Variovorax paradoxus: one gene and its partner. The protein of the gene in region 2 binds, or shares a complex with, the protein of the main gene of each other region. Links are inferred from orthologs where the notes say so. Each region holds a gene or a part of one and is shown on either strand. Other genes may lie near its edges.

What was found.
Region 1: the proteins of GOQ09_RS07880 (region 2) and uvrB are in contact, whole or in part, in a crystal structure (PDB 7EGT), measured with the Thermus thermophilus proteins. The link is inferred for Variovorax paradoxus from one-to-one orthologs. Residues at the interface, in WP_096412145.1 of Thermus thermophilus: His654, Arg656, Phe657, Gln666, Asp668, Glu669, Lys680, Arg681, Leu682, Ser683, Lys685, Tyr686, Ala687; in WP_096411307.1 of Thermus thermophilus: Glu23, Leu25, Arg26, Asp27, Gly28, Glu29, Arg30, Phe31, Arg55, Glu326, Asp327, Phe328, Glu379, Ser382, Gln383, His398, Gly400, Arg401.

The regions. Positions count from the first base shown.
Region 1 is NZ_CP046622.1:2,402,315-2,405,321, reverse strand. The notes cover bases 15-2,951. They hold uvrB (excinuclease ABC subunit UvrB), read right to left. Parts: upstream 2,574-2,951; coding sequence 456-2,573; downstream 15-455. Other genes in these bases: GOQ09_RS11305 (amino acid aminotransferase), read left to right, coding at 2,679-2,951; iscR (Fe-S cluster assembly transcriptional regulator IscR), read right to left, coding at 15-223. Also shown: more of iscR, read right to left, coding at 1-14; more of GOQ09_RS11305, read left to right, coding at 2,952-3,007. UniProt on the Escherichia coli protein: The UvrABC repair system catalyzes the recognition and processing of DNA lesions. A damage recognition complex composed of 2 UvrA and 2 UvrB subunits scans DNA for abnormalities.
Region 2 is NZ_CP046622.1:1,686,652-1,689,728, reverse strand. The notes cover bases 71-3,077. They hold GOQ09_RS07880 (UvrD-helicase domain-containing protein), read right to left. Parts: upstream 2,774-3,077; coding sequence 368-2,773; downstream 71-367. Other genes in these bases: GOQ09_RS07875 (GMP reductase), read left to right, coding at 2,979-3,077; GOQ09_RS07885 (DUF2339 domain-containing protein), read right to left, coding at 71-246. In the rest of the region: more of GOQ09_RS07885, read right to left, coding at 1-70. UniProt on the Escherichia coli protein: A helicase with DNA-dependent ATPase activity. Unwinds DNA duplexes with 3'-5' polarity. Translocates on single-stranded DNA with 3'-5' polarity. Initiates unwinding more efficiently from a nicked substrate than double-stranded DNA.

The sequences.
Region 1 (3,007 bases), 720 kb from region 2 along the record:
TGATATCCGCAGCCTTGCGGCCGAGGCTGTAGCCGCCGCCGGGGCCGCGGGTCGACTCGACCAGCTCGTGACGGCGCAATTTGCCGAACAGCTGCTCGAGATACGACAATGAAATCTGCTGCCGCTGGCTGATCGCAGCCAGCGTGACCGGACCGGTGTTCTGACGCAGTGCCAGATCGATCATTGCTGTGACCGCAAAACGGCCTTTGGTAGTGAGACGCATCGCAAGCTCCTTCAAGTGCTTACCGTTGAAATGACACCGTAGCCTGGGGCCGCGGTGACTTCGTCTCCGCCCTGCCCGACCCCTTAAGCTGGTGAACCCAGCCGATGGGATCGGTTCTTCATCGCGAAGTTCTTTTTTTGTTGTTGAGTATTTCGGTCAAGTATAACAGAAGGCCCTGAGGTTTGCTCGGGTAAACCCCAGCGGCAGCCGCTTGAAGAAACCGGAACCCGTCCTATGACGGCAACACGGCGATGTTGTCGCCGCCAGAGGCGCCAAAAGCCTGCTCCCGCAACAGCGCCAGCTGGTCGCGCACCCGCGCCGCCTTCTCGAATTCGAGATTGCGGGCGTGCTCGAGCATGAGCTTTTCGAGCCGCTTGATTTCCCGGGCAATGTCTTTTTCGCTCATGTCCTCGACCTTGGCGCGTTCCAGGTCGAGCTTGGCCATTTCCTTACCGGTCTTTTCGCTATACACGCCGTCGATCAGGTCGCGCACCTGCTTGACGATGCTGCGCGGCGTGATGCCGTTGGCCTCGTTGTAGGCAATTTGACGCGCTCGGCGGCGCTCGGTCTCGTCGATGGCCTTTTTCATCGAGTCGGTCATCCGGTCGGCATAGAGGATGGCCTTGCCGTTCAGGTTTCGGGCCGCGCGGCCGATGGTCTGGATCAGCGAACGCTCGGCGCGCAGAAAACCTTCCTTGTCGGCGTCCAGGATGGCGACCAGCGACACCTCCGGAATGTCCAGGCCTTCGCGCAGCAGGTTGATGCCCACCAGCACGTCGAAAGTGCCCAGCCGCAGGTCGCGCAATATTTCGACCCGCTCCACCGTGTCGACGTCGCTGTGGAGGTAGCGCACCTTCACGCCGTTGTCGCCCAGGTAGTCGGTCAGCTGCTCGGCCATGCGCTTGGTGAGCGTCGTGATGAGCACACGCTCGTTCTTTTCTACCCGGATGCGGATTTCGCCCAGCACGTCGTCCACCTGGTGCGTAGCGGGGCGCACCTCCACTTCGGGGTCGATCAGGCCGGTCGGCCGAACGAGTTGCTCGACCACGTTGCCGGCATGGTCCTTCTCGTACTGCGCCGGAGTGGCCGAAACGAAGATGCACTGGCGCATGCGCGTTTCGAACTCCTCCAGCTTGAGCGGCCGGTTGTCCAGGGCGCTCGGCAACCGGAAGCCGTATTCGACCAGCGTCGTCTTGCGCGCCCGGTCGCCGTTGTACATGGCGCTGAGCTGGCCGACCATCTGGTGGCTCTCGTCCAGGAACATCAGGGCGTCTTTGGGCAGGTAGTCGGTCAGCGTGGCCGGCGGCTGGCCCGGCGCGGCGCCGGAGAGGTGGCGCGTGTAGTTCTCGATGCCCTTGCAGTGGCCGATTTCGGCCAGCATTTCCAGGTCGAACCGGGTGCGCTGCTCCAGCCGCTGGGCCTCGACCAGCTTGCCCTGGCTGACGAATTCCTTGAGCCGCTCGGCCAGTTCGATCTTGATGGTTTCCACCGCGCCCAGCACCTTGTCGCGCGGCGTCACGTAGTGGCTCGACGGGTACACCGTGAAGCGCGGAATCTTCTGCCGGATGCGGCCCGTGAGCGGATCGAAGAGCTGCAGCGACTCGATCTCGTCGTCGAAAAGCTCGATGCGGATCGCCAACTCGCTGTGCTCCGCCGGAAACACGTCGATGGTGTCGCCGCGCACGCGGAAGGTGCCGCGCGAAAAGTCCTGCTCATTGCGGGTGTACTGCATGCGAATCAGCCGCCCGATCACGTCGCGCTGGCCGATCTTGTCGCCCACCCGCATGATGAAACGCATCTGCGTGTAGTCCTCGGGCGTGCCGATGCCGTAAATGGCGCTCACCGTGGCCACGATGACCGTGTCGCGCCGCTCCAGCACGCTCTTGGTGGCTGAAAGGCGCATCTGCTCGATGTGCTCGTTGATGGACGAGTCCTTCTCGATGAACAGGTCGCGCTGGGGCACATAGGCCTCGGGCTGGTAGTAGTCGTAGTAGCTCACGAAGTACTCGACCGCGTTCTTCGGAAAGAACTCGCGAAACTCGCTGTAAAGCTGCGCCGCCAGCGTCTTGTTGGGCGCAAAAACGATGGCCGGGCGACCCAGCCGCGCAATCACGTTGGCCATGGTGAAGGTCTTGCCCGAGCCCGTCACGCCCAGCAGCGTCTGGAACACCTCGCCGTCGAGCACGCCCTCCACCAGCCCGTCGATGGCCTTGGGCTGGTCTCCGGCCGGCGGATAGGGCTGGAAAAGCTCGAAAGGCGAACCCGGGTACTTGATGAATTCGCCCTGCTTGGCCGGACCGATCGGGTCCAGTTTCTTCAGGTCTGCTATGGCTTCGTTGTTCTCTGGCATGGCTGTTCCCGACAGGTGGCGATGGCGCCGGTAAAATTCAAGGCAACCGGAAAGCGTAGCGCAAGTCCGGTTGCCAGCGAAGCTTTCATCCCAAAGGACCTTTCCATGTCTATGTTCACCGCGGTCGAAATGGCACCGCGCGACCCGATCCTCGGCCTCAACGAGCAATTTGCAGCCGACACCAACCCCAACAAGGTCAACCTCGGCGTCGGCGTCTACTACGACGACAACGGCAAACTCCCCCTGCTCCAGTGCGTGCAGGCCGCCGAACAGAACATGATGAAAGCCCCCACCGCGCGCGGCTACCTGCCGATCGACGGCATCGTGGCGTACGACAACGCCGTCAAGGGCCTGGTCTTCGGCGCCGACAGCGAACCCGTGCAATCGGGCCGCGTGGCCACCGTGCAGGGCATCGGCGGCACCGGCGGCCTGAA
Region 2 (3,077 bases):
GGTCACGCGCTGCTGCAGCTTCAGCATGCCGCCTGCGGGGGCAGTCGATGCGGCGGTGCCGGACGCCGAGGCAATGCCGGCAGGCTGCGCGCGCTCGGCCTCAGTGCGCTCAGGCTCGGCGGTGCTCTTCTTGCCGACGATTTTCGGCAATGCGAACGCGCCGACAACCGCCAATATCAGCGCAGCTGGAACCGACTCGGCCAAGGCCCCTATGAAAAGGCCGGCAATCATGCCAATGAACCACATCCTCAGCTCCCCTTGTTTTGGCGAGCATGGAGTGTACGGCGATTGCTTCGCTAGAAACCGCCGCAAACGCCCGTGGCTATTGCAAGGTCAGCTATTTGTTTAATAGCAAACCTGGCGGCGCTTACACCGGCGTGAGCTTGGCCACCGACAGCGCGAGCCACTTCACGCCATGCCGCGTGAACTTGACCTGTGCCCGCGCGTCGTCGCCCGTGCCTTCGAGCGACAGCACCGTGCCTTCGCCGAACTTGTTGTGGAACACCTGCATGCCCGACCGCAGGCCGTGCGAGGGTGCTGTTTTCTGCGGCGGCACCGGCGGGCTTGCGAACGTGTCCTTGTTGCCGCCGTAGCTGCTGCCGCTGCTGTAGCTGCCGCCACCGCCGCGGGTGCTCGCATAGCCGCCGCCGTAGCCGAATGCCGATGGCGTGAACGCCTGGTTCTTGGGCGTGAGCCACTTGAGCGCGCCTTCGGGCAGCTCTTCGAAGAAGCGGCTCTTCACGTTGTAGCGCGTCTGGCCGTGGAGCATGCGGGTTTGCGAGTGGCTCAAGTACAGGCGCTTGCGCGCGCGGGTGATGGCCACGTACATCAGGCGGCGCTCTTCCTCGAGGCTTTCGAAGTCGCTCATGGAGTTTTCGTGCGGGAACAGGCCCTCTTCCATGCCGGTGATGAACACGCAGTCGAACTCCAGCCCCTTGGCCGCGTGAACGGTCATCAGCTGCACGGCGTCCTGCCCGGCCTGCGCCTGGTTGTCGCCCGATTCGAGCGCCGCATGCGTGAGGAACGCGGCCAGCGGGCTCAGCGTTTCGCCGGTTTCGGCGTCGGGCGCGAGCGGCTCGTCGACCACGGGGCGGGTCAGGTCGATGCCCTGGCTGGCGGGCGACTGCCGCAACTCGTCGACGGGCAGTGCCACCGCATCTCGGCCGAAGCCTTCCTGCGTGACGAAGCTTTCGGCCGCGTTCACCAGTTCTTCCAGATTCTCGATGCGGTCGGCGCCTTCGCGGTCGGCCTTGTAGTGTTCGACAAGTCCGCTGTGGTCGAGCACCAGCTCGATGATCTCGCGCAGGCTGACGCCCTGCGTCTGCTCGCGCAGCACGTCGATCTTGGCCACAAAGGCCGTGAGGTTCGAGCCCGCCTTGCCGCCCACGGCATGCACCGCATCGTGCAGCGAGCGCCCCGCCGTTCGCGCCGCGTCCTGCAGCTGCTCGAGCGTGCGCGCGCCGATGCCGCGCGGCGGAAAGTTGACCACGCGCAGGAAGCTGGTGTCGTCGTCCTTGTTCTCGAGCAGCCGCAAATAGGCCAGCGCGTGCTTGATTTCGGCCCGCTCGAAGAAGCGCAGGCCGCCGTACACGCGGTACGGCACCGAGGCGTTGAAGAGCGCCGTTTCGATCACCCGGCTCTGCGCATTGCTGCGGTAGAGCACGGCCATTTCCTTGCGGTCGAAGCCGTCGCGCACGAGCTGGCGCATTTCCTCGACCATCCACTGCGCCTCGGCCAGGTCGGTGGGCGATTCATACACGCGCACCGGCTCGCCCGGGCCCTGGTCAGTGCGCAGGTTCTTGCCCAGGCGCTTCTTGTTGTGGCTGATGAGCTCGTTGGCCGAATCGAGAATGTTGCTGTAGCTGCGGTAGTTCTGCTCCAGCTTGATCTGGTGCTGCACATCGAACTCGCGCACAAAGTCGGCCATGTTGCCCACGCGCGCGCCGCGAAAGGCATAGATGCTCTGGTCGTCGTCGCCCACGGCAATCACGCTGTTCTGGCCCGGCGTGAACTGGCCCGCCACCGTGTTGCCCGAGAGCATCTTGATCCACGCGTACTGAAGCCGATTGGTATCCTGGAACTCGTCGATCAGGATGTGGCGAAAGCGGCGTTGGTAGTGCTCGCGCACCGGGTCGTTGTCGCGCAGCAGTTCGTAGCTGCGCAGCATGAGCTCCCCGAAATCGACCACGCCTTCGCGTTGGCACTGTTCTTCGTAGAGCTGGTACAGCTCGACCTTCTTGCGATCGTCGTCGCTGCGGATCTCCACGTCGCGCGGGCGCAGCCCGTCTTCCTTGGCGCCCGCGATGAACCACTGCGTCTGCTTGGCCGGAAAACGCTCGTCGTCCACGTTGAACTGCTTCATCAGCCGCTTGATGGCCGAAAGCTGGTCTTGCGTGTCGAGAATCTGAAAGGTGGAAGGCAGGTTGGCCAGCTTCCAGTGCGCGCGCAAGAGGCGGTTGCACAGGCCGTGGAAAGTGCCGATCCACATGCCCCGCACATTCACGGGCAGCATGGCCGTGAGCCGCGTCATCATCTCCTTGGCGGCCTTGTTGGTGAAGGTCACGGCAAGGATGCCGCCGGCGGAAACCTGGCCGGTCTGCAGCAGCCAGGCGATGCGGGTGGTCAGCACCCGGGTCTTGCCCGAGCCGGCACCGGCAAGAATGAGGGCATTGCCCGCGGGAAGGGTGACCGCGGCGCGCTGCTCCGGGTTCAGGTTCTGCAACAACGGCAGTTCCAGGGGGTTGGCATCAGCCGCAGGTTCGTTAAACAACATCCGTCGATTGTAGAAACCAACTCGTATGCGGGTTATATGAAGAACTGGAAGACCTCCCTTCACCACCCTGCGTAAAATCAATCACCGGGCCCAAGTTTCTTGCGTCCGGTTTTTTGTGGGCGTTTTCTTTTCGGAACGCCACGGAGACCGGCCGGACCAAGCGCTCATTCGTTCGTTTCAACGATTCCTTTTCAGGAGCCTGGTCATGCAAATTTTCGATTACGACAACATCCTGCTGCTGCCGCGCAAATGCCGCGTGGAAAGCCGATCGGAGTGCGATACCAGCGTGACGCTGGGCGCGCGC